Nisaea sediminum: one gene and its partner. The protein of the gene in region 2 interacts with the protein of the main gene of each other region in a pairwise test. Links are inferred from orthologs where the notes say so. Each region holds a gene or a part of one and is shown on either strand. Other genes may lie near its edges. The genes, in order: IG122_RS15760 and IG122_RS04330.

Evidence for each region.
Region 1: the proteins of IG122_RS04330 (region 2) and IG122_RS15760 interact in binary tests that used the Escherichia coli proteins (3 or more experiments, as listed by UniProt). The link is inferred for Nisaea sediminum from one-to-one orthologs.

The regions. Positions count from the first base shown.
Region 1 is NZ_JACZCQ010000006.1:779,894-791,229, reverse strand. The notes cover bases 6,226-9,713. They hold IG122_RS15760 (2-oxoglutarate dehydrogenase E1 component), read right to left. Parts: upstream 9,345-9,713; coding sequence 6,426-9,344; downstream 6,226-6,425. Other genes in these bases: sucD (succinate--CoA ligase subunit alpha), read right to left, coding at 9,574-9,713; odhB (2-oxoglutarate dehydrogenase complex dihydrolipoyllysine-residue succinyltransferase), read right to left, coding at 6,226-6,335. Also shown: IG122_RS15795 (tyrosine recombinase XerC), read left to right, coding at 1-465; IG122_RS15790 (hypothetical protein), read right to left, coding at 510-854; IG122_RS15785 (hypothetical protein), read right to left, coding at 865-1,380; IG122_RS15780 (hypothetical protein), read right to left, coding at 1,404-1,907; IG122_RS15775 (NAD(P)/FAD-dependent oxidoreductase), read left to right, coding at 2,048-3,409; lpdA (dihydrolipoyl dehydrogenase), read right to left, coding at 3,579-4,985; more of odhB, read right to left, coding at 5,055-6,225; more of sucD, read right to left, coding at 9,714-10,449; sucC (ADP-forming succinate--CoA ligase subunit beta), read right to left, coding at 10,449-11,336. UniProt on the Escherichia coli protein: E1 component of the 2-oxoglutarate dehydrogenase (OGDH) complex which catalyzes the decarboxylation of 2-oxoglutarate, the first step in the conversion of 2-oxoglutarate to succinyl-CoA and CO(2).
Region 2 is NZ_JACZCQ010000002.1:172,691-183,533, forward strand. What follows is about bases 2,828-5,822. They hold IG122_RS04330 (ABC-F family ATP-binding cassette domain-containing protein), read right to left. Parts: upstream 5,274-5,822; coding sequence 3,381-5,273; downstream 2,828-3,380. Other genes in these bases: IG122_RS04325 (rhodanese-like domain-containing protein), read right to left, coding at 2,828-3,354; IG122_RS04335 (DMT family transporter), read left to right, coding at 5,382-5,822. In the rest of the region: IG122_RS04315 (amino acid ABC transporter substrate-binding protein), read right to left, coding at 1-184; metC (cystathionine beta-lyase), read left to right, coding at 568-1,752; more of IG122_RS04325, read right to left, coding at 1,765-2,827; more of IG122_RS04335, read left to right, coding at 5,823-6,365; IG122_RS04340 (helix-turn-helix transcriptional regulator), read right to left, coding at 6,354-6,599; IG122_RS04345 (adenylate/guanylate cyclase domain-containing protein), read right to left, coding at 6,684-8,753; IG122_RS04350 (hypothetical protein), read right to left, coding at 8,743-9,417; IG122_RS04355 (caspase family protein), read left to right, coding at 9,587-10,843. UniProt on the Escherichia coli protein: Genetic data indicate it may be involved in ribosome assembly or function.

The DNA of each region.
Region 1 (11,336 bases), on a different replicon or contig from region 2:
CTGCTCTACGGCGCCGGTCTGCGCATCGGCGAGGCGCTTGCGCTCAACCGCGGCGACATGCCGAAAGGCGACACGCTCGCCGTCACCGGCAAAGGCAACAAGCAGCGCATCGTGCCGATCCTGCCCGCAGTCCGCTCCGCCATCGAGGATTATCTCGCCCGTTGCCCCTATCGCGGCGGGCCGGAAGACCCGCTCTTCCTCGGCGCGCGCGGCAAGCGCCTTCAGGCGGGGATCGCCCAGCGCACGATGCGGCAGGCGCGCGGCTGGCTCGCCCTGCCGGAAAGCGCGACGCCACATGCGCTCCGCCATTCCTTCGCCACGCATCTGCTCGCGGGCGGCGGCGATCTCCGGGCGATCCAGGAGCTGCTCGGCCATGCCTCGCTCGCAACGACCCAACGCTATACCAGCGTCGACGCGGAACGCCTGATGGATGTGCATCGACGCGCCCATCCGCGCGACCGCTAAGGTGCCCGGAAACGCTCAGGCGGACGCCGAGTGACGGGAGCCTCTCAACCCGGGACAGCGGGAACCGGATGTTTCAGATCCGGCTCGTCATGCAGGAAAGTCAGGCTGAGCGACACGACAAGATCATCGTCATCTGGTCGCCCGGCGGCGGCGCTCAGAGACTCCGCACTCTCACGGTCGAGGGCGACCCCCAGCTCGAGCAAGCCGGCACCGAACCCCGTCAGACCCGGCCTCGGGATCTCCGCCCGAATCGTCGCAGCGACGTTGGAGAACAGGGCATGATCGACGATCCAGCCGCCGGCGCCGGTCACGAGCCTGCCGACGGATGCAATGATCCCGTGCCGGTTCTGTCGGGTGACACCTGCGATCATCAAGCGCGGCGCTCTCACGTGAATCTCCTCAGTTCCGAAAGAAGATCAGCTTCCGTTCCTCTTCCCATTCCGGCACCCAGAAAAAATGATGCAGGTCGCACATCCCGTCCTCGACGATGATGGCCAGCGGACAGGCGCCCTCGATCCCCAGCATCTCGCGCGCCTCCTCGTCGGTGAACTGCTCAAGCGACATCTTCGGCGGAGGCGTGCCAGTACCGCAGAGACCGGCCTGGTTCGCGCTGTCGAAAGGGACGACGACGGATTCGGAGACCAGCTGCCCTTCCTCCCGTGCGGCGACGACAAGAAGGAATCTCCGGCCGTCCGGATTGTCGTGACTGACATATCCCGCGACCTTGTCGGCATCGCCGTCGCAGGTCACGTCCCCGGTCAGCACCTGCCAGTCGTGGGCAGCGGCGTGCTCTCCGCCGTGAAAGCGCATCTCGCCCTTGAGCTCGGCATCGGTAACGTCCTGCGCCCGGACAGAATCCGGGGCGAACACGGCGGCGAGCGCCGCAACAAGGAATATCCGCATCCGTCCGGTCATCGCTTTTCGTCCCTGCCCGACCCTCAGTTCTTCACCGGCATGAGACGGTCGTCCCGATCCGGTTCCGCACTCCAGAAATAGCGGTGCGCGGCGCACAGCCCGTCGTCGATCCTGACCACGACTGGACACGCATCCTCTTTCCCGGTCAGCTCCCGTGCCTCCTCCGGTGTCAGCCGCTCGAGACTCAGGACCGGCGGCGGCTTTCCCTCGCCGCAGAGACCGCGATCGTGCCGCTCGTCGAAGAAGGTGACCGTCGCATCGGAGACAAGCTTGCCGTCTTGCCGCGTGACCACCGTGAAGAAGAAACTGAGACCCTCCGGATTGTCCAGATCGACATATCCGGCCACCTTGTCGGCCGCACCGTCGCAGGTGAGGTCTCCGGTCAGACGCTGCCAGTCGTAATGGAAAACGCTCTGCCCGCCCTGGAAACGCATTTCGGAGGCCAGCTCGCCGTCGGAAACGTCCTGCGCCAGCACGCCGGGCGCAACCAGCGCACCGAGGAACAGCGTCAGACAGATGACCCGCATTCTCGACCTTTCTCACTTCTCTTGCGCGCGTCCGGCCGCTCGGACATGCTCCCAACGACATGTCTCACCGGCGGTCTTCGTCTCTGACGGCGCAAGGTCGGCCGACACAATAATGAACCCGTCCGACGAGGGAAGAGCCGATGCCGGAAATCGCGCATAAAGGCTACAAGCCGACCATCTGGGAAGATCTCGCGGGCGCGCCGCATCCCTCGCTCAGTTTCCAGAATTCCTTCTGGCATTCCGTCGCCCCGGCGGGACCGGAGGCCAGGCGCCTCGAGGGCGAGGCGCGCACGGAGATCGCCGTCGTCGGCGGCGGCTTCCTCGGGCTCTCGACCGCCCTCCATCTCGCCGAGGCGGGTCACAAGGTGACGCTGCTGGAAGCGGACGAAGCCGGGTTCGGGGCCTCGGGCCGCAATACCGGTTTCGTCGTCCCCAACCTGCTGACCGGGCTCGACCCGCGCTATGCCAAAGACAAGTTCGGCGCCGAGAAGGGCGAGCTTCTGGTCCGCATGCTCGGCGAGGGCGGCGAGCTGGTCTTCGACCTGATCCGGCGCCACGGCATCGAGTGCTGGGGCAAGCAGACCGGCTGGATGCAGCCGATCCATGCCGCGAACAAGGTGGAGTGGCTGAAGGACCGGGTGCAGCAGTGGCAGGACCTCGGCCGACCGGTCCGCCTGCTCAGCCGCGAGGAGGCGATCGCGGAGACCGGCTCCGAGGCCTATCACGGCGCCTTCCTCGATCCGACCGGCGGGCACCTGAACCCGCTCGCCTTCGTCCGCGGCCTCGCCCATGCGGCGGTCCGGGCCGGCGTCACGCTCCATATCGACAGCCGGGCGACCTGGATCGAGAAGCAGGGCGCCGAGTGGCGTCTCTCGACCGATCACGGCACACTCGTCGCGGACCGGGTGCTGCTGACCACCAACAGCACCGGCGGCGGGCTCGCGCCGAAGGCGGAAGGCACGCAGTTCCCGATCACCCTCTTCCAGGTCGCGACCCAGCAGCTCGATCCGGAGCTGCGCAAGAGCGTATTGCCGAACGACCGCTGCTCGGCGGATACCCGCAAGGACCTGATCGCCTACCGCTGGACCGACGACAACCGGATCGTCACCGGCGGCCTGCTCGCCAATCCGTTCGGCTCGGTCGAGCGCGGGCGCACGCACCATCTCGGGCGGCTGCAGGCATTGCTGCCGCAATTGCCGGACCTCCGGGCAGACTTCGCCTGGCAGGGCCGACTCGCCGCCGCGCGAGACTACATGCCCCGGCTGATGCGGCTCGGCGACGGCGCCTTCTCGGCCATCGCCTGCAACGGCCGCGGCATCGCCATGACCACGGCGCTCGGCCGCAAGCTCGCGCTCTGGCTAGACGGCGGCTCGAACGAGGAACTGCCTCTGCCGATCACCGACCCCGACCCGGTGGCGCTGCCAAGCCTCGCACCGCTCGCCTTCTCGCTCTGGCTGCCCTTCAGCCGGCGCCAGGATGCGAAGGATCTGAGGGGTTCCTGATCTTTACCGTCGTCATTCCCGCGCACGCGGGAACCCAGGGATCGTAGAACCGGGCCCGCCTTCCCTGGGTCCCCATTGGCATGGGGATGACGACCATTTGTGAGTGAATGGGCAAACAAAAACCGCGGCCCGAGGGCCGCGGCTTCTGTTTCGATCTCGAAACTTCCGATCAGATATGGATCGCGGCCTTGCCGACCGCGAGACCGGCTTCCTTGACCGCTTCGGACAGGGTCGGGTGGCCGTGGCAGATCCGGCCGATATCCTCGGCCGAGCCGCCGAAGGCCATGACCGCGGCGATCTCATGAATCAGGTTGCCGGCTTCCGGGCCCATGATGTGGGCGCCGAGCACCGCGTCGGTCTTCTTGTCGGCGAGGACCTTCACGAAGCCCTCGGTCATGCCGACGGACTTGGCGCGGGCGTTGGCGGAGAAGGGGAAGGACCCCGCATTGTATTCGACGCCCGCTTCCTTCAGCTGCTCCTCGGTCTTGCCGATGCTCGCCACTTCCGGCCAGGTGTAGACGATGCCCGGAACGAGGTTGTAGTCCACGTGACCGGACTGGCCCGCCATGGTCTCGACCGCGGCCACGCCGTCTTCCTCGGCCTTGTGCGCCAGCATCGGACCCTTGATCACGTCGCCGATGGCGAAGATACCCTCGACATTGGTCTCGAAGTCGGCATCGACATCGATGAAGCCGCGTCCGTCCATCTTCACGCCGACCTTGTCGAGGCCGAGGCCCGCGGTGAAGGGGCGGCGGCCGATGGCGACCAGCACGACGTCTGCCTCGATGGTCTCCTTATCGCCGCCCTTGGCGGGCTCGGCGGTCAGGCTGACGCCGGTCTTGGTCTTCTTGGACGCGGTCACCTTGGTGCCGAGCTTGAACTCGATGCCCTGCTTCTGCAGCACGCGCTGGAATTTCTTGGCGACCTCGCCGTCCATGCCCGGGACGATCCGGTCGAGGAACTCGACCACCGTGACCCTGGCGCCAAGACGGGACCAGACCGAGGCCATCTCGAGGCCGATCACGCCGCCGCCGATGACGACCATGTGACCCGGAACCTTGGCGATCTCGAGCGCGCCGGTGGAGGTGACGATCTTCTTCTCGTCGATCTCGAGGCCCGGCAGCGGGGTCGGCTCGGAACCGGTGGCGATCAGGACGCGCTCGGTCTTGAGCACTTCCTTCTTGCCCTTATCCGGGGTGACCTCGACCTCGGTCGCGGACTTCACCACCGCGGTGCCGGTCTTCCAGTCGATCTTGTTCTTCTTGAACAGGAACGCGACGCCGCCGGTCAGCCCTTCGACCACGCTCGCCTTGTTCGCCATCATCTGCTTCAGGTTCAGCTTCACGGAACCGACATCGACGCCGATCTCCTTCAGGTGATCCTGTGCCTCGGCGAATTTCTCCGAGGAGGAGAGCAGCGCCTTGGACGGAATGCAGCCGACATTGAGGCAGGTGCCCCCGAGGGTCGCGCGCTTCTCGACGCACGCCACTTTCATGCCCAGTTGCGCGGCGCGGATCGCGGCCACATAGCCGCCGGGGCCCGCACCGATAACGACGAGATCGTAGCTGTCAGCCATGATGAATTGCTTTCTTGTCAGCTCGTTCGAGAAGAGGCCGCGCGCGGGCCGGGCCCGCGCGCGCCGCGATTACATGTCGATCAGCAGGCGGCGCGGATCTTCCAGCGCGTCCTTGACGCGGACCAGGAAGGTCACCGCCTCGCGGCCGTCGATGATGCGGTGATCGTAGCTCAGCGCCAGATACATCATCGGCCGGATCTCGACCTTGCCGTTCACGACCATCGGCCGCTCCTGGATCTTGTGCATGCCGAGGATGCCGGACTGCGGAGGATTCAGGATCGGGGTCGACATCAGCGAGCCGTAGACGCCGCCGTTGGTGATGGTGAAGGTGCCGCCCGTCATGTCCTGCATGGTGAGCTTGCCGTCCCGCGCCTTGCGGCCGAGATCGCCGATGCCCTTCTCCACGCCGGCGAAGTTCAGCTTGTCCGCATCGCGCAGGACCGGAACGACCAGACCCTGCGGCGTGCCGACCGCGACACCGATATCGTAGTAGTTCTTGTAGATCAGCTCGTCGCCGTAGATCTCGGCATTGACCGCCGGCAGCTCCTGCAGCGCGGCGATACAGGCCTTCACGAAGAAGGACATGAAGCCAAGCTTCACGCCGTGCTTCTTCTCGAAGCCGTCCTTGTAGAGATTGCGCAGCGCCATGACCTCGGTCATGTCCACCTCGTTGAAGGTGGTGAGCATGGCGGCTGTATTCTGCGCGTCCTTCAGGCGGCGGGCGATGGACTGGCGCAGGCGCGTCATCCGCACCCGCTCCTCGCGCGGATCCTCGGCGCGCGGCGGCAGCGGTCCGGCGGCGGCCGGCGCGGCACCGGCGGGAGCCGACGCGGTCGCCTTCGCGGTTCCGGCCTCGATCGCGGCCAGCACGTCGCCTTTCACCAGACGTCCGTCCTTGCCGGTCGGCTTGATCTTCGCGGGATCGAGATTGTTGTCCTCGATGAGCTTGCGCACGGCTGGAGACAGGGTCTTGACCTCGTGCGTGCCGGCAACGGCGGCGGGCGCAGCGGCCGGAGCCGGCGCGGGCTTCGGCGCTTCCTTGGCGGGCGCCGGAGCGGCCTCGGCCTTGGCTTCGGCCGGCTTCGCGGACTCTTCCTTCTTCGCCGGAGCGGCCCCTTCGGCGATCACGCCGAGCAGCGCATCGACGCCGACGGTCGCGTTCTCGGCGGCGACGATTTCCTGCAGCGTGCCGGCGACCGGCGCGGGAACCTCGAGGGTCACCTTGTCGGTCTCGAGTTCGACCACCGGCTCATCGGCCGCGACCGCGTCCCCGACGGCCTTCATCCACCGCGCTACCGTTGCCTCGGACACCGATTCCCCAAGAACCGGTACCTTGATTTCCGTCGCCATATCTCCGTCCATTCTCTTTAAAGGCGCCATGACCGGCGCATCATGTGATTTGCCGCCGGGGATGGGCCGGCGGCAATGACTTGGTTCGGATTATTCCGCCGCGAAGCGGCTGCCCTTGCTCATTTCCTCGCCGACCGCGAGCGCCTCGGAGACCAGTGCCTCCTGCTCGCGCACATGGCGGCCATGGTTGCCGGTCGCAGGCGAGGCGGCTTCCGCACGACCCGCATAGAGCGGGCGTTTGCAGGCACCGTCGAGCTCGATCAGTACGCTCTCGATCCGCCGGTCGACGAAGGACCAGGCGCCCATGTTCCAGGGCTCTTCCTGGCACCAGACCACTTCGGCCTGCGGGAACCGCGCCAGCTCCTGCATCAGCGCCGCGCGCGGGAACGGATAGAGCTGTTCCAGGCGCAGGAAGAAGACGTCGGTCTGGCCACGCCGCGCGCGCTCCTCGTAAAGATCGTAATAGACCTTGCCGGAGCAGATCACGACGCGCTTGACGTCCTTGTCCTTGCACAGCACCTCGTTGTCATACATGACGCGGTGGAAGGTCGTGCCTTCCGCCATCTCGTCGAGCGTCGAGACGCAGAGCTTGTGACGCAGCAGGGACTTCGGCGACATCACGATCAGCGGCTTGCGGAAATCCCGGCGCTGCTGACGGCGCAGCACATGGAAATAGTTCCCCGGCGTGGTGACGTTCACCACCTGCATGTTGTCCTCGCCACAGAGCTGCAGATAGCGCTCGAGACGGGCGGAGGAATGCTCCGGACCCTGGCCCTCGTAGCCGTGCGGCAGCAGCATCACCAGACCGGACATGCGCAGCCATTTGTGCTCGCCGGAGCTGATGAACTGGTCGACCACAACCTGGGCGCCGTTGGCGAAATCGCCGAACTGCGCTTCCCAGAGCGTCAGCGTATTCGGTTCCGCCTGGCTGAAGCCGTATTCGAAGCCGAGCACCGAGGCTTCGGAGAGCGGGCTGTCGATGACCTCGTAGGTCTGCTGGTCTTCGGCCAGGTGGTTGAGCGGGATGTAGCGCTCTTCACTCTTCTGGTCGATCCAAACCGAGTGGCGCTGAGAGAAGGTGCCGCGGCCCGAATCCTGGCCGCTGAGCCGGACCCCGTCGCCCTGCACCAGCAGGGTGCCGAAGGCGAGGCTCTCGGCGTTCGACCAGTCGATGCCCTCGCCGGTCTCGATCGCCTTGCGGCGCTGGTCGATCACGCGCTGCAGCTTCCGGTTCACATTGACGCCGTCCGGCACCTCGGTCAGCTTCATGCCGACCTCGCGCAGCGTGTCCTTGGCGACCGCGGTCTCGCCGCGCCGGGCATCGCCATGCGCCTTGGTGAAGCCGGACCACTTGCCTTCCAGCCAGTCGGCCTTGTTCGGCTTGTAGTTCAGGCCAGCCTCGAATTCGGCATCGAGATAGCTGTTCGCGTCCTCGACCATCTTGTCGGCCTCGCCCGCCTTGATCACCCCTTCGCGCTCGAGCTGCTCGGCATAGATCTGACGGGTCGTCTTCTGGGTCGCGATCTTCGAATACATGAGGGGCTGGGTGAACATCGGCTCATCCCCCTCGTTGTGGCCGAAACGGCGGTAGCAGAAGATGTCGATGACCACGTCGACGCCGAATTCCTGGCGGAACTCGGTGGCGATGCGGGCGACATGGACGACCGCTTCCGGATCGTCGCCGTTCACGTGGAAGATCGGCGCGGCGACCATCTTCGCGACATCCGTCGGATAGGGCGAGGAGCGCGAGAAGGCCGGAGCCGTGGTGAAGCCGATCTGGTTGTTGACGATGATATGCATCGTCCCGCCGGTCTTGTAGCCGCGCAGGTCGGAGAAAGCGAAGGTCTCCGCGACCACGCCCTGGCCCGCGAAGGCGGCATCGCCGTGCAGCAGGATGCCGAGCACCTTGCGGCGCTCCTTGTCGTTGCGCTGGGCCTGCTTGGCGCGGACGCGGCCGATCACCACCGGGTTGACGATCTCGAGGTGGGACGGGTTCGCGTTCAGCGTGAGGTGGACCTGCTTGTCGTCGAACTCGCGGTCCGCCGAGACGCCCATGTGGTACTTCACGTCGCCGGAGCCGCCGGCATCTTCCGGGTTGGCCGGGTTGCCGAGGAACTCGGAGATGATGGCGCGGAACGGCTTGCTCATGAAATTGCAGAGCACGTTCAGGCGGCCGCGGTGCGGCATGCCGATCACGACTTCCTCGAGACCGATCTGGCTGCCCCTTTTCAGGATCTGTTCCATCGCCGGGATCAGACTCTCGCCGCCGTCGAGGCCGAAGCGCTTGGTGCCGACATATTTGCGGCCGAGGAACTGTTCGAAGGTCTCCGCCGCCGTCAGCCGCTCGAGGATCGTGTGCTTGCCGCGCTCGGTAAACTCGGTGCGGTTGCGGATCTGCTCGATGCGTTCCTGGATCCAGAGCTTCTGGGCCGGGTCCTGCATATGCATGAACTCGACGCCGATGGAGCCGCAATAGGTGCGCTCCAGAAGATCCATGATCTGGCGCAGGGTCGCGGTTTCGAGACCGAGCACGTGATTGATGAAGATCGGGCGGTCCCAATCGTCATCGGTAAAGCCGTATTCGGCGGGATCGAGCTCCGGATGCGGATTCGGCGGCTCGAGACCCAGCGGGTCGAGCTTCGCCTTCAGATGGCCGCGGATGCGGTAGGCCCGGATCAGCATGATCGCCCGGAGCGAGTCCATGGTGGCCTGACGGACATCGGCGCCGTCAGCAGGTGCCGCGGCCTTGCCCGGCTTCGCCTCGCCGACGGGGCCGGAGCCGTCCGCCGACTCGCCGGTTCCGCCGATGACCCGGTTGCCGCGGTCTGCCCAGCTCGGCCCGTGCACGTCGCCTTTGACGTACCCGACCTCGTCGTGCAGCGTCGCGAAATAATCGCGCCAGCTTTCGTCTACCTGGGATGGATCTTGGAGATAACGCTCGTAGAGCTCGCCGATGAAGGGTGCGTTCGCACCCGAGAGAAAGGATTGATCGCTCACTGCCGTAGCCATATTGGAACCTGCCCCTTTTCAAAGTGGCTGTTCGGTTCTGCCTGATCCGGCTCCGCGCGCCCCTCGCGCAGGGCCTCAATTACCGTTGCGACAGTCCGCCGCACCGGTAAGCATGTTCTTATACTACTTAAGAATTTACGAACTTGAAGCCGTTCTGCATGGCAGATGGCAAAAAATCGCAAGGGTGAGTCCGGGCGGCAACGCATTTCCACCGCCCGGAACCCTGGAATCAGCCCTTGATGGCCTTCACCATGGTGGTGCCAAGGGAGGCCGGGCTGTCCGCCACGAGGATTCCCGCGGAGCGCATGGCTTCCATCTTGGAGTTGGCGTCGCCCTTGCCGCCGGAGATGATCGCACCGGCATGGCCCATGCGACGGCCCGGAGGGGCGGTGACGCCGGCGATGAAGCCGCACATCGGCTTCTTCACCTTGTTTTGCTTCAGGAATTCGGCCGCATCCTCTTCCGCGGAACCGCCGATTTCACCGATCATGATGATCGCTTCGGTCTCCGGATCGCCGAGGAAAAGGTCCAGCGCGTCGATGAAGTTGGTGCCGTTCACCGGGTCGCCGCCGATGCCGATGCAGGTCGACTGGCCGAGGCCGGCCGCCGTGGTCTGCGCCACCGCTTCGTAAGTCAGCGTGCCGGAGCGCGACACGATGCCAACCTTGCCGCGGCGGTGGATGTGACCCGGCATGATGCCGATCTTGCAAGCGTCCGGAGTGATCACGCCGGGGCAGTTCGGGCCGATCAGGCGGGTCTTGGAGCCGCTGAGGGCACGTTTGACCTTCACCATGTCGAGCACCGGGATACCTTCGGTGATGCAGACCACCAGCGGGATTTCCGCATCGATCGCTTCCAGGATCGAGTCCGCGGCGAACGGCGGCGGAACGTAGATCACGGAGGCGTCGCAGCCGGTCCGCTCGCGGGCTTCGTGCACGGTGTTGAAGACCGGCAGCCCGAGATGGGTCTGACCGCCCTTACCGGGCGTGACGCCGCCGACCATCTTGGTGCCGTAGGCGATCGCCTGCTCGGAGTGGAACGTGCCCTGGCTTCCGGTGAAGCCCTGGCAGATCACTTTGGTATTCTCGTTGACCAGAACGGCCATCAGGCTGCCTCCTTCACCGCTTTGACGATTTTCTCGGCCGCATCCGCGAGATTGTCCGCCGAGACGATCGGCAGGCCGGAATCGGCCAGGATCTGCTTGCCGAGATCGACGTTGGTGCCTTCGAGGCGCACAACGAGCGGCACGTGCAGGCTGACTTCCTTGGCCGCGGCGACGACGCCTTCGGCGATCACGTCGCAGCGCATGATGCCGCCGAAGATGTTGACCAGGATGCCTTCGACGTTCGGATCGGAGAGGATGATCTTGAAGGCGGCGGTGACCCGCTCCTTCGTCGCCGAGCCGCCGACATCGAGGAAGTTCGCCGGCTCGGAGCCGTAGAGCTTGATGATGTCCATGGTCGCCATCGCGAGACCCGCGCCGTTGACCATGCAGCCGATGGAGCCGTCGAGCTTGACGTAGTTCAGCTCGTACTTGCCGGCCTCGAGCTCGGCCGGATCCTCTTCGGTCTCGTCGCGCAGCTCGGCCACGTCCTTGTGGCGGAACAGCGCGTTGTCGTCGAAGCCCATCTTGGCATCGAGCGCGATGACGTCGCCGGAGCCGGTGACCACGAGCGGGTTCACTTCGACCATGGCGGCGTCGAGATCGGTGAAGGCCTTGTACATGGCCATGAGGAACTTCACCGCCGACTTGATCTGATCGCCCTCGAGACCGAGCGCGAAGGCGATGCGGCGGGCGTGGAAGCCCTGCATGCCGGTGACCGGGTCGATGGCGATGGTGACGATCTTTTCCGGGGTCGCCTCGGCGACTTCCTCGATCTCCATGCCGCCCTCGGTCGAGGCCATCACGGTGACGCGGCTGGTGTCGCGGTCGACCAGCAGGCTGAGGTAAAGCTCGCGCTTGATGTCGCAGCCTTCCTCGATATAGACGCG
Region 2 (10,843 bases):
TGCCGTACCAGTTGCCCTGTTCGTCAAGCTGATAGAAGCCCGGCGCCGGCGTACCGACCTGGCACCGAAGCACGCCACGCTGCTTTACAATATCAAGCGTGCTCTGCGCGGACGCCTCGCCGGCAGTAACGCCGAGGCTGGCAAGCATGCCGAGGCCAAGGCCCAAAAGACTCAGTTTCTTCATCCTGAAACCCACCCTGTTATCGTTTCGGTTAACGACGGCCGGTTGTCCCGGTCTGCAAATCCCTGACATTTATTCTGGGATCGCCCCCGTTGATCCCGGTCGTTGTTCACCGCCATGGGTCCCGGCTTCGCGGCTTTTGACTTGGCCTCACTCCGTTCTGCTCGAACGAATACTGGGCGACCTGGGAGCCGGTCTGCATGGCAGTTGATTTAATTCCAACACGCAGTTGACGTGTTTTGCAAGTGCGAGAAGACCTGCGCGTACATATATGTTCACGCCTCGAACACCAATCTGTCCGGTTTTCGGCGGACAACCGTGGTTTTTTACCCCTAAGATTTCGGGCACCCGCCAGGTGCAGATCGCTTGTTATTTCCGGAGAAGTCATGAAACGCGGCGCCAAAACCCGAAAGAAAACGCTGATCACGCATGCCGGGCGCGATCCCCACGCCAACCACGGCGTCGTCAATCCGCCCGTTTTCCACGCCTCGACGATTCTGAAACCGTCGCTCGACGCCCTCGAAGCGTCACGGAAGGCAGACTTCAAGGGATATCGCTACGGGCGCCGCGGCACACCGACAACCCGGTCCTTCGAAGAGGCGGTCGCAGCGATCTACGGCGCCGATGACTCGATTGCGGTGTCCTCGGGCCTCGCCGCGATCTGCTCGGCAATTCTGAGCCAGGTTTCAGCGGGCGACCATGTCCTGATCACCGACAATGTCTATCTCCCGACACGAAAGTTCGCGTCAGGATTCCTGCAGCGGTTCGGTGTCGAAAGCACGTTCTTCGATCCGATGAGACCGGAAGAACTCGATGCGCTGATCCGGCCGGAAACCCGTGTGGTCTATCTCGAAGCGCCGGGCACGATGACGTTCGAAGTCTGCGACATCCCCGCTCTCGCCAAGATCGCCCACGAGCACGGTGCCACGGTCATCATGGACAATACCTGGGCGACGGCGCTCTATTTCGACGCGTTCGGGCACGGGGTCGATATCGTGGTCGAGGCGGTGACGAAATATATTTGCGGCCATTCCGACGTGATGATGGGGGCGATCGTCAGCAAGGAAGCCCATGCGGACGCCATTCGGGACTGCGCCATGATGCAGGGGAATTGTTCGGGTCCGGACGATCTTTACCTCGCGCAACGCGGGCTCCGGACCATGGCCGTCCGGCTCGCCGAAAACCAGGCGAATGCATTGGAGCTGGCGAAATGGCTCGAAACCCGCCCGGAGATCGCTAGGGTTCTTCACCCGGCACTGCCCTCCTGTCCCGGACACGACATCTGGAAACGAGATTTCACCGGGGCCAGCGGGCTTTTTTCCTTTGTTCTCAAACCTGTATCGCGCGCCGCACTGGCAGCCTTCCTGGACGGTCTTGAATACTATGGTATGGGCGCCAGCTGGGGCGGGTACGAGAGCCTGATCCTGCCGGGCGACCCCTCGGGAGCCCGGAGCGCCACGTCATGGGACGAACCGGGCCAACTCCTGCGGATTCACGCGGGACTGGAGGACGTGGAGGATCTCAAAGCCGACCTCGAGGCCGGCTTCGAGCGTATCGGGGCTCTCGCCTGAGCTCAGTGTCCGTCAGCGGTAGGACCGGAAGGAGATCCCGCCTTCGCGGCCGATCTGATCGACCAGGGCGACCTCCCAGGTGAGGTAGGCGTTCATCCGCCGCTCCATCTCCTCGCGGCCCGCATCCTTGTCATAGGGCCGCATATAGACGTCGTCGGGCTCCGCGAGCGGGTCCCCCATCCCGGCCGCCATCGGCAGTCCGGCGGCCTCCCATGCGGCCGTTCCGCCCGCCACGGCGGCCGCCTTGATCCCGATATCCGCGAGATCCTTCGCCGCAAGCCGGGCAAGCCGCTCGTCGGCGGAGATGAGAACGACACTGTCCGCCCCGCTCCGCGCGACTGCTGCCGATAGCCCTTCGCGCGGGCACCATCGTGCGCCCTCGGCATGATTGTCCCGGTAATTCAGGCTCCGCGTCAGGTCGACGAAAAGCGCACCTGCATCGACCCGCTTTTTCGCATCGCCGGGAGTTAGCGTCTCGATGGCGGGCAGATCCCCGGCCAGCGACGGTTGCCGCGATCCGGTCTCCAGCCGCTCCCCGTCCAGCCCGCCTTCAAGCACGTAAACCTCTTCCCAGCCGAGCTGCTTCAGCCAGCTACCTGTCATCTCCGCCCGCACCATCTCTGGATCGACCAGAACGACTCGCGCGCGCTGGGTCGCCATGTAGGCATCCGTCGACTGAACCAGCTGGCCGCCGGGTGCATGGCGAGAATCAGCCAGATGACCGGCGGCGAATTCCTCCGCGGTCCGGACGTCAAGAACGTAGAGAGTCCGGCGTTCCTGTTCGCTGCGCCATGTTGCGAGCGTCTTGCTGTCGACCCTGCGGACGCCGAACCGTTCGGCGGCCATGCGTGACCTGCTGCGGGCGGTTTCCGCCCCATCCGCACTTACCTCCGGCGGCGGACGCATATTCCCGTGCTCAAGTTTGTAGCCGGCGAGATGCCAGCCCATGGTCCCGTTGCGGAGCGCCACGACCTTGTTCGGAATGCCCGCATTGATCAGGGACTGCGCGCCGATGATGCTCCGCGTTCGGCCGGCGCAATTGACGACCACGGTCGTCCCCGGGTTCGGCGCCGCTTCCTGGACACGGTACACCAGTTCCGCCCCGGGCATGTCGATGCCGGTCGGAATGTTCATCATGGTGAATTCGCTCATCGGCCGGGAATCCAGCACCACCATGTCCTCGCCGGACTCCATCATCGCCTTCAGCTCCTCGGCGGAGACCGAGGGCGTGCCGTATTCGTGCTCGACGAACTCGCCGAACGCCTTGCTTGGGACGTAGAGGCCGCTGAACAGCTCCAGCCCCGCCGCCCCCCAGGCATTTACCCCGCCCTCGAGAATGGAGATATCGGCATAACCGAACCCGGCGAGCTTCGCGGCGGCGACCTCCGCCAGACCCTCGCCGCCGTCGCAGAGTGTGATCGGCGTGCCGAGCCGCGGCACAAGATCCGCGATCCGCAGCTCAAGCTGCCCGAGCGGAATGTTGCTCGCGAGCAGGATATGGTTGGAGCCGTAGGTCGCCTCGGGACGGACATCGATCAGGGCAATCTCGTTCGTGCCGTAGAGCGCGTCGCGCAGCTCTCTTGCGGTTATCGTGCGGGCCATGCCCTCCTCCCCTTCCATTTGTTTCTTTAGCTTGCTTCTTCCAGCGCGGATTCCGCTTCGAGCCACTCGGCCTCGACGCTTTCGATTTCCCGGTCCACGGCTTCCTTCTTCAGGATCACCTGCTTAAGATCCGCCGTCGGGCCTTCGTAGATTTTAGGATCGGCGAGCTGCTGTTCGAGCTTCGCCTTGCGTTCCGCGAGCTTCTCCAGCTTCTTCTCCGCCTCGCGGATCTTCTTGCGGATATCGGCCGTCTGCCGGCGACGTTCCGCGGAGTCCTGCCGGGCTTGCTTGCGGTCGTTTTTCTTCTCCGCCTCCTGGCCGGCATTTCCCGCACGTGCCGCACGCTCCTCCTGGCGCAGCCAGTCACGATAGCCGTCGAGATCCCCGTCGTATGGCTTCACGGTCCCGTTCGCGACCAGCCAGAGCCGGTCCACGGTAAGTTCGAGCAAACGTCGGTCGTGGCTGATCAGGATCACAGCGCCGGTATAGTCGTTCAGCGCCTGCACCAGCGCGTCGCGCGCGTCGATATCGAGATGGTTCGTCGGCTCGTCGAGAATCAGGATATGCGGGCTGTCATAGGTGATGAGCGCCAGCGTCAGCCGCGCCTTCTCGCCGCCCGAGAGATGCTTCGCCTTTGTCGTCTGCTTGTCCTGCACCAGCCCGACACCGCCGAGGCGCGCCCGAACCCTGTCCGCAGGCGCGTCCGGCATCAGCCGCGCCATCTGCTCGGCCGCCGTCGCCTCCGGATCCAGATCCTCGATCTGGTGCTGGGCGAAGAATCCGACCCGTAGCTTCGCGGTCCGATGCTCTTCGCCGTCGAACTTGGGAAGCCGTCCGGCGATCAGCTTCGCCAGGGTCGACTTGCCGTTGCCGTTGCGCCCAAGCAGACCGATCCGGTCGTCGCCGTCGATCCGGAACCCGAGCCCCTTCAGGATAGGTTTTCCGGCCTCGTATCCCACGCTTCCATTGTCGAAGGTCACCAGCGGCGGCGGCAGTTCCTCCGGGTTCGGAAAGGAAAAGCGCGTGGTCGGCTCGTTCACCGCATCCGGCAGCTTTTCCATCTTCTCGAGCGCCTTGATCCGGCTCTGCGCCTGACGGGCCTTTGACGCCTTGTAGCGGAAGCGCTCGATGAAGGATTCCATGTGCTTGCGCTGGGCGCTCTGCTTGGCGCGCTGCGCCTCGATCTGCGCCAACCGCTCCTCGCGGGTCTTCTCGAACCGGTCGTAACCACCCTGATAAAGCGTCAGCTTCAGGTTCTCGAGATGCAGGATCGCGTCGACGGCCTTGTTCAGCAGTCCGCGGTCATGGCTGACGATGACCAGGGTCTTCGGGTATTTCGCGAGATAGGATTCCAGCCAGACCGTGGCTTCGAGATCCAGGTGGTTGGTCGGCTCATCGAGCAGCAGGATTTCCGGCTCCGCGAACAGAACCGCGGCGAGCGCGACGCGCATCCGCCATCCGCCTGAGAAACTCGACATCGCCGCCGACTGCATTGCATCGTCGAAACCAAGTCCGGCCAGGATCGCCGCCGCGCGTGCCGGCGCCGCATGGGCGCCGATATCGGCGAGCCGGGTCTGCACCTCGGCGATCCGCATCGGGTCTTCCGTGGTCTCGGCCTCATGCAGCAGCCGCTCGCGTTCCTTGTCCGCGCGAAGCACGACCTCGAGTGGCGTGTCCGGTCCGCTCGGCGCTTCCTGGCTGACCATGCCGATCGGGTCCTCGACCCCGCGTCCGCCGCTGACGAGGATCTCGCCGCCGTCCGGATGGTATTCGTCGGTCAGTAGCTTCAGGAGCGTCGACTTGCCCGTGCCGTTCCGCCCGACGAGCCCGACCTTGTGGCCGTCGGGAATCGTGGCCGAGGCCGCTTCGAACAGGGTGCGGCCGGCAATGCGGAACGTCATGTCGGTTATCTGGATCATGGCACGCCTGATAGCACTTGCCTCGATGGACGCCAATCCCGCGCGAGCAGGCTTGCAAAAACAGCGGGAGCGGTAGAGGGTCGAAGGCAACAAAAGGTTCCCTCCCCCGTGTCTTCAAAAAAAGAAACCATCGTCGTCGGCGCTCAGCCGCTCAGCCCTTCCGCGACGCCGCTTCCTGTAAAGCCGGCCGAAGCCGAGACCGCTCCAAGGCTCGGATGGATGTACGGGGCAGCCTGCATGACCGGCGGCATTGGGCTCGTGACCCTGAATGACGGCATCGCAAAATGGCTGACGGCGGAATATCCGGTCGGGCAGGTCATCGCGTTGCGCGGTGTTCTCTTGCTGATCCTGCTGTTCGGCTTCGCCTTCACGACGGGACGGCGCGCCCAGTTGCGGGTGACCCGCTGGGATCTCCAGCTCACCCGCGCCTTCATCATCGTCGGCAGCACCTACAGCTTTATCTGGGCCCTGAAGCTGATGGCCATCGCGGACGCGACGGCGATCGCCTTCGCAGGTCCCATCGTGACCGCGGCCCTGGTCGTGCCGCTCCTCGGAGAGCAGGTCGGCTGGCGCCGCTGGACGGCGATCCTGGTCGGCTTCTGCGGCGTGCTCATCATGGTGAAACCGACACCGGCGACCTTCTCCACGGTGGCGCTCCTGCCCCTGCTGGCAACCGTGCTCGGCTCCTTCCGCGACATCGTCACCCGCAAGATGCACAAGACGGAAACCACCTTCTCCATGCTGGCGGTCGGCATGACCCTGGTCACGCTCTCGGGCTTCGCCAGCCTGGCCTTCGACGAGTGGAAGCCGGTCGGATGGGAGGAGGCCGGATTGCTGGCGGTCAGCAGCCTCTTCGTCGGCGCCGCCCAGTTCCTGATGATCGAGTCGTTCCGCTACAGCGAGGCCGGCTTCGTGACGCCGTTCAAATATACCAGCATCGTCTGGGCGGTTCTGATCGGCTTTGTCGTCTGGGGAAATATCCCGGATCTCTGGATCGTCAGCGGAACGGTGCTGGTGATCGGCAGCGGGCTCTACATCCTGCACCGCGAGCGGGTGCGCCGTGCCGAGGAAGCCGCGCGGTCAGACGGCTAGCTCACTGGCCTTTTTTGATATCCGCTTCGGCGCCACGAACCTGAATTCCCGCACCCCGGCAGACAGGGCATAGCAAGCGAGTTCGACCGCTTTCGGGATATCCAGCGGCTCGCCGTCGCGTTCGCCCTTTTCGTAATACTGGATCATGCGCCGTTTCAGCCCGAGGGCTTCGGCCATTTCCTTCTGCGACAGCTTCAGGAACTTGCGCAGTTTCTTGAACTCACCGGACGTCATGCCGCCTCCTTGGAAAGCGCATTATATGCGCTTTTCGACGGGAGGAAACTGTCATTCGAGTGCCGCCGGGATTGCTCCAGACGCTCAGGTCTCGGCCGGATTCCGAACCGTCGCCGGCCTCAGCGCTTCGGAATACGTTCGATAAAACTGCCGGAGAGCCGGGTTATCGGCCGCAAGATCGAGAGCCAGGCTCCGTGCCTCCTTCCCTTCGCCTCGCCGGCAATGATCGAGAAACGACGAATGCTTCTTTTGCAGCCGCTTAAAATTCGCCGTCGCTGCGAGTGCCGGTCCGCCCATCACGGCAAATATGTTCGCTGCACGGCTCCGCCCTTTGACCGTCACCGGCGCCAGCTCCAGAGCCGCCAGTCCCGGCGCATGGGCCAGCGTCTCCTCGCTAACGATCAGATCCGCGCCGAAAACCTTGCACTGGGATTCCAGACGCGAGGCCAGGTTCACCGTGTCGCCGATGGCCGTATAGTTGAAACGCCGGTCCGATCCCATGTTGCCGACGATGGCCTTGCCCGTATGAATGCCTATTCCGACGCGAAAGGCATCGTCCCCGCCGTCCGCTTTCCGCTCCGTATTTAGTTTGCGAACCGCCTCGAGCATCTCCAGCGCCGCGGAGACCGCGTTACGTGCGTGATCCGGATCGGCGATCGGCGCATTCCAGAATGCCATCACGGCGTCGCCCATATATTTGTCGACTGTCCCGCCATGTTTCAGCACCGGCTCGGTCAGAACAGACAATAACCGGTTCAGGAGTCGCACGAGCTCTTCCGGCCGGTCGGACATGCGCTCGGAAAAGGCGGTGAATCCGCGCATGTCGCAGAACAGGACGGTCAGTTCTCGAACCTCGCCGCCGAGATGGAGCTGCCCCGGATCGCGCATGATACGTTCCACCATTTCCGGAGCCAGATACTGCCGGAAGGCCCTGTGAATCCCGAAACGCTGGGCCCGCTCGCGAAGAAAACGTATGGGAAAGACCAGTAGCGTGCCGGTGAACCCGCCGACGACCGGGGCTGCGGGTGGCAGCCATATGGCACCGGACAGCAAGACGCAGGAAAGCCCGAAGATCAGGGCCGCGCCCATGGCGCCGAGTGGCAGAGACAGGGCCGGCGAAAGCGCCATCGCGGCCAGGACGCCAAAGCCGCTGGCAAGGCCGGTCAGGAGCGCGACGAAAGGCCAGTCAACCGTGTGGATCACCTCCCCGGAAAGCACGCTTTCCGCCGCAAGCGCATGCAGCAGAACACCGGGAACGCTCTCCGGGGAAATCGATGTGCGCAAGGCTGTCAGGCTGCAGCCTGCTGCGGTGGCGGCTTCGCCGGAAGATCGCTCCGGGAGTCGGACGAAACGGTTCGAGGATCGCTTGCGGTCTTCCTCGTCGAGCCAGCTTCCCACGAAGACGACGCGGCCGGCGAAAGCTGCACGGACAGCGGCCGAATCCGTACGGGAGCAAGCAAGAAGGTCCGAGAACGCATAAACCGGAAGTGCGAACGCCCGATCCCAGCCGGCGAGCATGATATCCGGCGGTACCCGGTGGCCCGCATTCGCGAGGGTCGCGGCAACAAGACCGGGCACGATCTCTCCGTTTTCGAGCCGCGTTCCGGACCTGACCTGGCGATAGGCGCCATCCGGTTCGGGCATGAGTTCCATCGCGCCGAGTGCGTTCCGGTCGAAGCCGAGCGCGGCGACGAAGGGATCCGCGGGCAGAGAATTCGAGGAGCGCCCGAGCACCACTCTCCCCCGTCCGTCGTAGAGAGCCCGGAGAAGGGGCCGGTCATGATCCGGCTTCCAGCGATTGCCCGAGTAGCTGAGCAGAATGTCGAACGCGACGGCGTCGGTTCCCGCAGCAAGGAGTGCTTCGAGCGCTTCCGCGAGAACGGGCTGCATGAGTGCTCGCGGGATTTTCGAGAGTGCCCCGGATGAGAGACTTTCCGCGTCGATCGCGACCACCGCCGTCCGCGTATCCGGTTGGGCGGCCGGGTCCGCGTTCAGCATGACAGCCAGATCGAAAAGCAGCCCGTTGCCCCATTCGAACCTGCCGACAAGGCCGCCGAACAAGCCTCCAATCAGGACGGCCGCGAACACGAGTCGTCGAATGGCCGGCCGGTCTTGTTTCAGGGGAGACAGGCGGAAGTTCTGTTCATTCGACACGTATCACCGCAAGGTTGCCGTGCGTAAGCGAGGAAATGACCGCTATCCGCAGGGCGCTCAAGCCGGATCGTTTCCGGAGTTCGAGTCTAAATTCCTCTCCCTCGTGCAGGTTCGCGGCAAGAGACGAAATATCGACGGTGTGATCGAGGAGTTCGATGGATTCCGGCGCGCCACTCCCCTTTCGAATTAAATCCGCGCGAACGATTTCGGGAGCGCCGGGGCCGGTGACGATCAGGGTCGCCTTGGGTGAAAGCCTGAGAATGTCATCCCCTCGGAAAAGAACGCCGCCCACATCCTGGGACGCGTCAGGCTCCCCGGTCTTGGGACACCCTCTCGCCGTGCGCGCGACAATATCTCCCCCGACGATGCGATAGCTCCCGGCGCGCAGGGTGAGAAGACCGCTCTCGACCGTGACTTCCTCGCAGCGCCGGTAATGCAGGAAGGTCACGCGTGTCCCGGTATCGAGCTGCAACTCCATGCCGTCTGCGATTTCAGAGAAGGCGGCAAGTTTCTGATCCGCCACCTTTCCCTCAACGCTGACCAGAAGGGCAACGGGTTCCGCCCTGGCAAGGGACGGCGCCAGAATGAGCTGGAGCATTAGGCCGAGCATCACGGCGGCCTGAAGGCATTTAGTATTCAGGAACAATGGCCCGCGCTCGGACATCCCGTGCCTCCGCAACAAACCCGGATCACGCTGCAACGAAGCTTTCGCAAAACCCGAGTCTTGTTATGTATAATAGCACCGGAATGCGGATTGACCACAGATGATGGAAAACCGCGTCAGTTTTCCGAGCAGGACGCGCCGGCTCGGTCTGCACCCCGGGAGGTACCTCATGTCCCGTATACGCAGTTTTCGTCTTGTCCCGCTTCTACTCGCATTTCTGGTGGCGATGACGCTTCGGCCCGGCGTGGCGCCTGCCGCGACGAACGGAAAAGCCTTCGCCCTCATCATCGGGATCGATGCCTATGACAGAGGCTGGCCACGATTGCGCAATGCGGTCAGCGACGCTAAGGCGGTAGCCGACACCCTCGGTACACTCGGGTTCGAAGTCGAGCTTCGCACGAACGTCACCGGCGAGGAGCTGCACCGTCTTCTCCTTGAATTCTTCGTTATCAAGGGCGCGGATCCCGAGGCCCGGCTTCTGCTATGGTATGCGGGGCATGGCGAGACGATCGATGGCGAGGGATACCTCGTCCCGCGCGACGCGCCGATCTCGGCCAAGCCGCAATTCCTCCTTGCAGCAACCCCTGTCCGGATGCTCGGGTCCTACGTCCGCCTTGCACAGGCCCGCCACGTCCTCGCCATCTTCGATTCCTGCTTCGCCGGAACGATCTTCGAGTCCCGAAGCGCTCCGGCGGCGCAAACAATCGCCCGGATGAGCGAGCCGGTTCGAGAGTTCCTCACCTCCGGCGATGCGGGCCAGAGAGTGCGCGACGACGGCAGCTTCCGGGATTATTTCCTGCGTGGAATTACGGGCGAGATCGCCGCGGATTTCAATAGCGACGGCTATGTCACAGGTGCGGAACTGGGACTCTACATGTCGCAGAAGATCACCGAACTGACCGGCTCGGCACAAACACCGCAATATGGAAAACTCCACGACATTCGCTTCAACCGGGGCGATTTCGCTTTTGCCGTCGGCGGTGCGTCGATCGGATCTGATTCCCCATCTCGCCGGGACCAGGACGGGCTGTTCTGGGACTCTGTCAGATGGAGCATGCATGCGGCGGAATACGAAGCCTATCTGCAGCAATTCCCGGACGGAATGTTCGCAGCACTCGCGAAGGAGCGCCTGTCCAGGCTCCGCGCAGGCGAGCCTTTGGTCGGCGACACCATCCCCGGACTCTGGCCACTGGATCAGTCGATGGTGATCGCCGGAAGCGCGCCGGTAAATATCCGTGGCTGGCCAAATCAGAATGCGCCGTTGCTCAAGGAGATCCGTCCCGGTACAGATGTCACGGTGACCGGCAAGACGACGAATGGCGAATGGTTCCAGACGATTCTGCAGGATGGCCGGACCGGATACCTGCTCGGAACCTATCTCGTGGACAAGACAGAAACCGCACCGGCGGGTCCGGGCCACGCCCTG